Regions from separate parts of the Ignatzschineria indica genome, predicted to be linked through region 1. Evidence: riboswitches for the same ligand, from Rfam matches in the RefSeq annotation. Region 1 holds a riboswitch; the other holds the start of a gene.
What was found. Region 1 has a riboswitch for preQ1 ahead of queF (preQ(1) synthase). Riboswitches for the same ligand answer to the same signal wherever they lie in the genome.
Positions count from the first base shown of each region.

Region 2: it holds a riboswitch for preQ1, as region 1 does, so the genes downstream of both, DC082_RS02410 (7-cyano-7-deazaguanine/7-aminomethyl-7-deazaguanine transporter) here and queF (preQ(1) synthase) in region 1, are expected to answer to the same signal.

Region 1 is NZ_QEWR01000008.1:55,768-60,236, forward strand. Features, by position in the region: gene gspG (type II secretion system major pseudopilin GspG) at 1-276, shown strand, start outside; gene truC (tRNA pseudouridine(65) synthase TruC) at 369-1,127, shown strand; gene DC082_RS10110 (MFS transporter) at 1,284-2,498, opposite strand; PreQ1 riboswitch class I at 2,735-2,779, shown strand; gene queF (preQ(1) synthase) at 2,783-3,253, shown strand; gene prpB (methylisocitrate lyase) at 4,298-4,469, shown strand, end outside.
Region 2 is NZ_QEWR01000002.1:536,958-541,426, forward strand. Features, by position in the region: gene phoR (phosphate regulon sensor histidine kinase PhoR) at 1-799, shown strand, start outside; gene DC082_RS02410 (7-cyano-7-deazaguanine/7-aminomethyl-7-deazaguanine transporter) at 1,110-1,763, opposite strand; PreQ1 riboswitch class I at 1,770-1,814, opposite strand; gene DC082_RS02415 (hypothetical protein) at 2,059-2,472, opposite strand; gene phoU (phosphate signaling complex protein PhoU) at 2,790-3,521, opposite strand; gene pstB (phosphate ABC transporter ATP-binding protein PstB) at 3,610-4,446, opposite strand.

The sequences.
Region 1 (4,469 bases):
ATAGAGGGGGCATTAGCGATTTTTCGGGATGATCTCAATCGTTACCCAACAACGGAAGAAGGCCTTACTGTTTTGTTAGAAACGTCTGATGATCAGGCATGGAATGGCCCCTATATTCGAGAAGAGATCTTAATTGATCCTTGGGGCGTGCCCTATCTCTACGAGGCATCGGAGCAAAATTATCAAATTATGACTTTTGGTGCGGATAAAAAACGGGGCGGAAAAGGTCTTAATCGTGATATTACTCAACATCGAGGTGAGGGGATAGAGTCGTGATAAGCAATCTAAAAGCGTCCTCGCTATTAGATCATCAAAATCGGAGTAATGAGAGGCTGAGCGATCCCCTAAAGGAGATATCGGCGGTTGATATGCCCGTAAAGCCTTTAAAGATTCTCTATCAGGATGATACTTTGATCGCTATCGATAAGCCTAGTGGTTGGTTTGTTCATCGCTCTCCTCTCGATCCTAAAGTAACGGAGATTGTTCTACAACGATTGCGAGATCAAGTAGGTGCCTATCTCTATCCTGTACACCGTTTAGATCGACCGACATCGGGCGTACTCTGTTTTGCTTTAGATCAAGCGAGTGCTCGCGCTTTAGGGGCGCAATTTATGGCACATTCGTTAAAAAAAGAGTATCTCGCCTTAGTGAGAGGATATGTTGAGAATGAAGGGGTGATTGATTCCCCGCTCTCCTTTATCCGCGATAAGATTGCCGATCGAGATCGGGGAGAGATAGCTGATCAAGAGGCGATTACTTTCTACCATCCTTTAGCTCAATGTGAGATACCGTTATCCACAGGGAAATACCCAACATCTCGTTATACGCTTCTCTCTTTATCACCTGAAACGGGAAGAAAACATCAACTTCGCCGCCATATGAATCACTTCTCCCATCCTATTATTGGGGATAGTACATATGGTGACTTACGGCATAATAGGCTCTTTAGAGAGCATTATGATGTTGAGCGATTACTATTACACGCTTATCGTATCACTTTAGTGCATCCTAAAAGTGGAGAACCTTTAACGATTACAGCTCCTTTGGATAACTTGTGGATAACTCTGTTGACAAGGTTGGGATGGAATCCCTCTATCATTACCTCAATAGGGCTCCATAATTCTTAAGAATCATCTTTTGATATCATCTTTTGAGGTAAGAGTGAGCGCGGTAGTTGTCTTTCGTGGCTCTAACACCCTTTTTATGGATCGGGCTTGGTGAAAATAAAAAAAAGATCTATTCAATGATAGATCTTTTATTGATGGTGATCGTAAAAGAGAGCTCTAATCGAGAATTTTTCCCTTTGTCTCGGGAATTAAGAAGATAAAGGAGAGCGCAGAGAGGAGGTAGACACCGGAGATAAGGCTTAAAGCGTAGCTAATATCATGTTTCATCGCTAATGTTCCGATAATAACAGGTGCAAATCCCGCGATTCCTCGCCCTAAATTGAAGATAATATTTTGCGCAGAAGAGCGCGCTTCCGTTGGATAATGTTCAGAAAGCAGCGCACCGTAACCTCCCATCATGCCATTGACGAAGAATCCTAAAATTGCCCCTAAGAACATTAAGACGTAGTAGTTTGATTGTTGGAAATAGATCCAGACAAAAGCAGCACTCACTAAAAGAAAGAAGATATAGGTTGGACGGCGCCCTATTTTATCTGAAGTTGCGCCAAAAGTGAGTGTTCCGATAACCATCCCAATGGTTGTAATAATGGTCCAGAAGAAGGTCCCAGAGAGCGTAAAGTTATGCTCTTTAGCAAGCATCATCGGCATCCAGATCATAATGCCGTGAAAACCAAAGTTTTGGACACTGGTGGCAATAATGAGCCCAATGGTGGTCAATGTTGTGCGCGAATCTTTAAATAGTGGCTTGATCGATATCTTATTCCGATTTTCCCGTTTTACTTGTAACCAGATCTCTGGCTCACTAAGATTTCGACGAGTCCACCAGACTAAAAGTGCCGGGAGTGCGCCAATAAGGAACATTCCATGCCAACCGATATAGGGTGAGAGGAGGCTTACTAATGCCGCTAAGACGATTCCTACCTGGAAGCCGATCGCGACTACCGCAGTTGCGCGCGAACGCTTATGTGCCGGCCATGTTTCTGCTACCAATGTCATGCCGATACCAAACTCTCCCCCTAAACCTAAACCGGCGATAAAGCGGAAGATGGTAAACATCTCAGCGCTTGTTGAGATTGCCGCAAGCCCGGTAAAGATCGAGAAGAGGAGAATCGTCCAGTTAAAGACACGAACGCGACCAAACTTATCTGCCAGCATTCCAAAGAAGATACCACCGATGACCGTTCCTATTAAGGTGATGGTCTGAATCATGCCACCTTCAGCATCTGTTAATCCAAATTCTGCTTTAATAAGAATCATCGCAAAGGCGAGAATCATAATATCAAGGCCATCCATAGCATAGCCTAATGTGGAGGCGAGTAATGTCTTTCGATCACCTTTTTTGATAATCGGCACCTGTGTCTGCTGTTGCATAAAAGATCCTTTCTGAATGAGTAGGAGGGGGAGATTAAAACGGAAAATATTATAGCAAGATCTTACTTGAACTGATAAAAAAGCCGCCATTTTTGCAGAAGGTTAGTTGAATTATGAGAAGGGCGCGTCAATAGATCTGCGCTTAATTGATCAGTGAGGGAAAAGCCTTTGATTTTCCCCCTTATCATTCAAATAATTTCTCTTTTAGAGTCACAATGTTATTATTGCCCTTCAAATTAACTGTGGTTCGCAACCATCCCACATGAAAAAACTAGGAATGAATAATGAGTAATAAGAAAGAGCAATTAGAAAATTTAACCCTATTAGGTAATCAAGCAACGATCTATCCTACTGAATATACGCCCCAAATTTTAGAGACATTTAAAAATGCGCATCCCGATAGAGAGTACTTTGTCAATTTTCATTGTCCTGAATTTACAACGCTCTGTCCGATGACAAATCAACCCGATTTCGCGACAATCTATATCTCTTATGTCCCAACAATTGAGATGGTGGAGAGCAAATCACTAAAACTCTACCTCTTTAGTTTTAGAAATCATGGCTCATTTCATGAAGATTGCGTCAATATTATTATGGATGATCTTATTAAATTGATGGATCCTCTCTATATTGAGGTACGCGGGGAATTTACGCCTCGAGGTGGAATCTCGATCCATCCATATGCTAATTATGGAAAAGCAGGAACTCAATGGGAAGCGGTCGCCACTCAGCGCTTAGCAAATTTTCAATTTTAAAGAGTTATCTGAGTCATCTTGTTAAAGATGCTCTAAAGGTTAACTAAAAAAACACTAAAATTGATGAGAAGTCGATTGAAAGTTGATTGAAAGTTGCTTTTCTCCCTATTTCGATACTTTTTTAATATTGATTAAATAAAAAGATTATTGAATTAATCTTTCATCTAATCCTGTTATTGCCGATTATTTAACTCAATTTTAACGCTATTTAAAAATGAATTTCGGTGAAAAAGAGAAGAGGGATGAAGCGTTACCCGATACGCATAAAAGAGATAAGATAGAAAGCTCTTTTTCTTAGATCATCTTTTAATAATAAATCAATCGATTTGTCTATTAATTGATCATATTGCAAACTTTTTGTAAAAAGTTTCCCTTTGTTGTAAAAAAATATATAAAAAAACAGATCTCTCAAAAAAGGCTATTAATGGCTATTTTGAGAGATTTTTTTGTTTTTTTAGAGTAAAAAAAGCGCAAAAAGTGATTTTATAATTTGGGAAACGCTATTCCGCTTTGCTATGTTGTATTTAAGGATATGGAAATAAAAAAAGAGCAAAGGAGTGATTGATTGAAGAGATTCCTTTACCAGAAGGAAGCTTAAGAAATTAATCAGAATTAATCAGAGTTAATCGAAAATAATCGAAAATAATCGAAAATGATCAATATTTTATTATTTTGAGAATAAAATCAGAATCTATTTAAGGATATTTCAATAGAGTTGGAATAAGAAGTGTGGGCTATTTTCTAGTAGAGAATGGCCTCTTTGAAAGCGATAATTTATATAAAGCATATGTAAAATATATATATAAATATAATTTAATCTGCTCTCAACTACTCTTTCTAATCATCAATTATGATTCACGACTCTCAATTGACACTGGTGATAGCACTCCTCACTCTGACAAATGAAGATGTAACAGATATTGCTGTAGATACCCTGTTGCTGGAAGATTTAATAGAGGATTAAGATCGCTCTAGAGAGCGATTAACTACAAGAAAGGATCTTAATTTTAACCATGATGTAGAAGAAACCAAAGGAGAGTTGTAATGAGCATGAAAACAGCAGGAGAGAGATTTCGCGAAGCATTAAAAGAGGAGTCTCCCCTTCAATTAATGGGGGTGATCAATGCCAACCACGCCTTGTTAGCTGAAAGAGCAGGTTTTAAATCGATCTATCTTTCAGGGGGTGGTGTAGCGGCAGGATCATTGGGTATACCTG
Region 2 (4,469 bases), on a different contig from region 1:
ACTTGAGTGCCGCTTCTACTACCCTTATATCGAAAATAATCTACTCATTATTGCTCGAGATGTAACCGATAGAGAGGTTGCGGAGCGAACGCGTCAAACCTTCTTCGCTAATGTTAACCATGAATTACGGGTGCCCTTAACGGTGATTAAAGGGTATGTCGAGATGTTACAGAGCAATTTGGCAGAATCAGAGCGCGAGAGTTTTGAAGCTAAGGCGCTCGATCGTATCGAGGAGCAAGCGGAGCGACTTCACTCCTTAGTGATTCAACTGATGGCATTAACACGCCTTGAGACAGGTGCTAAGTGGGATCGTGCCGAAGTTGTTCCTCTTTCACAACTCACCGCTGAGATGCTCGATGATTATTATCAGCAACATCCCGAATCTCGAGATTATATTACCGCAGAGATTACCCCAAACTTAACTGTTCTCGGCAGTCAGGATCAACTTAAGCAGGTGGTTCTCAATCTCTTTTACAATGCCATTGAACATAATCCTCCCCAAACGCCGATCCATCTTCTACTAACAAAGGTAGATAATGGTAGTGAACAAGGCGAGATTCTCTTTCAGCTCTCAGATAGAGGAAAAGGAATTCCTCCAATGCATCTTCACAAATTAACAGAGCGTTTCTATCGGGTCGATTCCTCTCGCAACCGCGAGCAATCGGGAGGAAGTGGTTTAGGTTTAGCCATTGTTAAACATGCTCTCAATAATCATGAGAGTCAGCTAGAGATTAGCAGTGAAGTTGGGAAAGGAAGCTGCTTCTCTTTTCGTCTTAAAGCTCACCTATCAAAAATGTAAGAGACGATTCTCAGCCGTTTTTTAGCTCTTACAACAAAGGCTGAACGCTGCCGGATCTCACTATCGCGTATTTTCATCAATTTCTCGCCGGCATCAGGCACCAAAGATGCCAACCTGCGGGCATGCAGGAGTTATAAGAGCGAAATGGTTATCTCCCGACGCTCAACAGATTCTCTTATGGATCGAATCAACTAAACAACAGAAGCTAATGAGATGCCGAAGATCACTCCTGCATACTTTCAGAAACTACGCGCTGGTATGAGTCGTAATCTGATCGATTCATCACCGGCACGTTATTACCCTGCTCTATCTATTGACTCTTGAGGGAAGCTAATTTTCTTAAAAGATAGTTGAGCAATATTCCATAGAGCGGGAGGAAGAAGATTGCTGAGATAACGATCTTAAAGAAGTAATCCACCATAGCGATTTCTGGCCAATTCTCTGCCATAAAATCATCATCACTTTGATAGAACGCAATACTAAAGAAGACTAGAGTATCGATTAAATTCCCCACGACAGCCGCGGCACTCGGTGCAACCCACCAACGCTGATTTTGACGAAGATAATTAAAGACAGTGATATCGATCAACTGCCCAACGAGATAAGCAGAGAAACTCGCAAGTGCAATACGCGCAACAAAGAGATTGAAGGTCGCCAAAGACTCCCAACCCACCCATAATCCCTTAAAGAAGAGAACAGAGAGAAGATAAGAGATCATCAATGCCGGGATCATCACCACAAAGATAATTCTCCGCGCTAATGATGCCCCAAAAATGCGTATCGTCAAATCGGTGGTCAAAAAGATAAAGGGAAATGTAAATGCCCCCCAAGTGGTATGAAAACCGAAGATCGTAAAGGGTAACTGAACTAGATAGTTACTCGAGGCAATAATCAGAATATGAAAAAAGGAGAGAATATAGAGCGCACGCTGCCGCTGCTCTGGCGTAAAGTTGTATTGAATCATCGATTAAATTCCTTAGTTTTTTTATGTGGGAGGATTGCGAACCACGAATGAAAGGCGATCATTCTAACGGATTTACGCCGAACAGCAACTATTAATTGCAAGAGTGGGGAGGAGTCTAAACCCTAACCCCCAACCATTAGTACTATCTTCTGACAACGCCATAGCGCTTTAATGAAGACTTAATGAAGACTGAGTCGATCAGTCAATCAATTATCGATCTCAAAAAGATCGGCAAATTTCTCAACATCGAGATATTTAGCATACTCTTCAATACTCTCAAGCACACTCTCATCCTCTAATAGAGAGAGAGCATTGCAATCTCTCCTAATGCACTAAAACCGACTTCCATTCCCTCTTCAACTTGATCTGTCACCACTAACATTACCAAAGCAATTTTACAATCTTGAGTAACAAGACGCTCATAAAGACGCGCAACACGCTGATTCATCAAACGTCGCTCTGCCGGAGTAATCGCCGAATAGGCAACTAAGTGAGGATGGGAAGAGATCGCTAAATAGACCCATTGAGCTAACTCTACCCGATCAACATCAGAGGTGCGCTCTATAAGACAATTTTTAAAGTTATCGATGGGGACTGATTGAGCAGATGCAATCGGGGAAGAGAGTGAAAGCCCTGCGACTAAGAGTAAGGCACTCACACGGAAAAGAGATTTTTTAAGTGAAGCAATAACTTGAAAAGAGAGAGACATCGATACTCCTAAATGACTTGCCGGCATCAGATCAATTGATCAGCTGATGAAAGATAGCAAGAAGATAAAGATATGAATAATAGTAGATCAATAATAGAGATCACTAATAGATATTGATGCTTATTATTTGCTAATGGCTTCCCTTTGTCACTGAAATAGTGACATAAAAATGATCTCGATAGTGATCGAACAATATTCAAACAGAGATCCTATAACGATATAGAAGGACGGTAAAAGAGAACAATAAAAAAGGATCAGCTCATATTTTAAACTGATCCTCCATTGAGTTATTAATCATAAAGCCCTTATAGCAAGGGTTAAAGTGCTTTACGATCTCGCTGATCGAGCAGCTCTTGTAATCGCTCATTCTTCTGGACACGAATATCTACCCCTTTGACGAAGTAGATAATAAATTCGCAGATATTTTGGCATCGATCCCCTATTCGCTCTAAAGAACGCGCACAATTCATCGCCTTTAAGATAGAGGGGATAGAGCGAGGATCTTCCATCATATAGGTCATCAACTGACGAATAATATTCTCATATTCACTATCGATCTTATCATCTTCGGGATAGATCGATAAGACGGCTTCAAGATCCATACGTGCAAAGGCATCTAATACCTTTTCAAAGAAATTAAGGCTCCGAATCGCTAGAGACTCTAAAGAGACGGTAATCGCATCAAGATGCTCCGGCGCCGGCGTAATATAGGCCATTTTAGCAATATTTCGAGCAGTATCGGCGATACGCTCAAGCTCGGCGATTGTCTTAATAATTACAATTAGAAGACGAAGATCACTCGCTGTTGGTTGCCGTTTTGCGATAATCATAATACAGAGCTCATTGATCTCAACCTCTAACTCATTGATCACCTCATCTCGCTCAATAATAGCATGGGCTAAGGCCTCATCACGCTGACTCATCGCTTTGATCGAATCGCGAATCTGCCGCTCAGTTAACCCACCCATCTCTAATACTTTACTCATCGAACGCTCAAGCTCAGCATTAAATTGCGCTGAGATATGGCTCGTAAAATCTAACTTCTTCATGCGTTCCCTTCTCTTCTCAATATCAATCTCGTTCTCAAAACCCGTTCTCAAATCTCGTTCTCAAAACTCAACCACTCATACTCAATCATTAACCGTAACGACCGGTAATATAATCTTCTGTCTGTTTGTGATTCGGTTTTGTGAAGATCGTATCGGTATCATCAAATTCGATCAGATCTCCTAAATACATAAACGCCGTCTTATCTGAACAGCGTGCTGCCTGCTGCATATTGTGAGTCACCATCACGATGGTGTAATCCTCTTTTAGCTCAAAGATCAACTCTTCAATCTTACCGGTTGAGATGGGGTCGAGCGCCGAACAAGGCTCATCCATTAGAAGAATCTCCGGGCGAATAGCAATTGCACGCGCGATACTCAATCGTTGCTGCTGTCCGCCAGAAAGATTGGTGCCATGTTCATGAAGCTTATCCTTAGTCTCCGACCAGAGTGCCGCTTTTGTTAAGGCCCACTCTACCCGCGCATCCATATCGGCTCTTGAGAGATTCTCAAAGAGTTTGACGCCAAAGGCGATATTGTCATAGATCGACATGGGAAAAGGAGTGGGTTTTTGAAACACCATGCCAACATTAGCACGCAGGAGAGCGACATCTTGCTTGGAGGTTAAGATATTCTCCCCATTGATCAAGATCTCCCCTTCAGCGCGCTGCTCGGGATAGAGTTCAAACATCTTATTAAAGGTTCGAAGCAGTGTTGATTTACCACAACCAGATGGGCCGATAAAAGCCGTTACCTGATTTTCGGGAATATCGAGTGTAATATCGTGAAGTGCGTGAAATTTATGGTAATAAAAGTTTAAATTTCTAACGCTAATTTTTGCCGGGCGATCCTCTTTAACAGGGGGCTTAACTGCCGCTGCGGCAAATGCATCATGAGAATCGATATTCTGTTTAGCTTCTAAATTCATTCTATCTTCCTACATCTATTAAG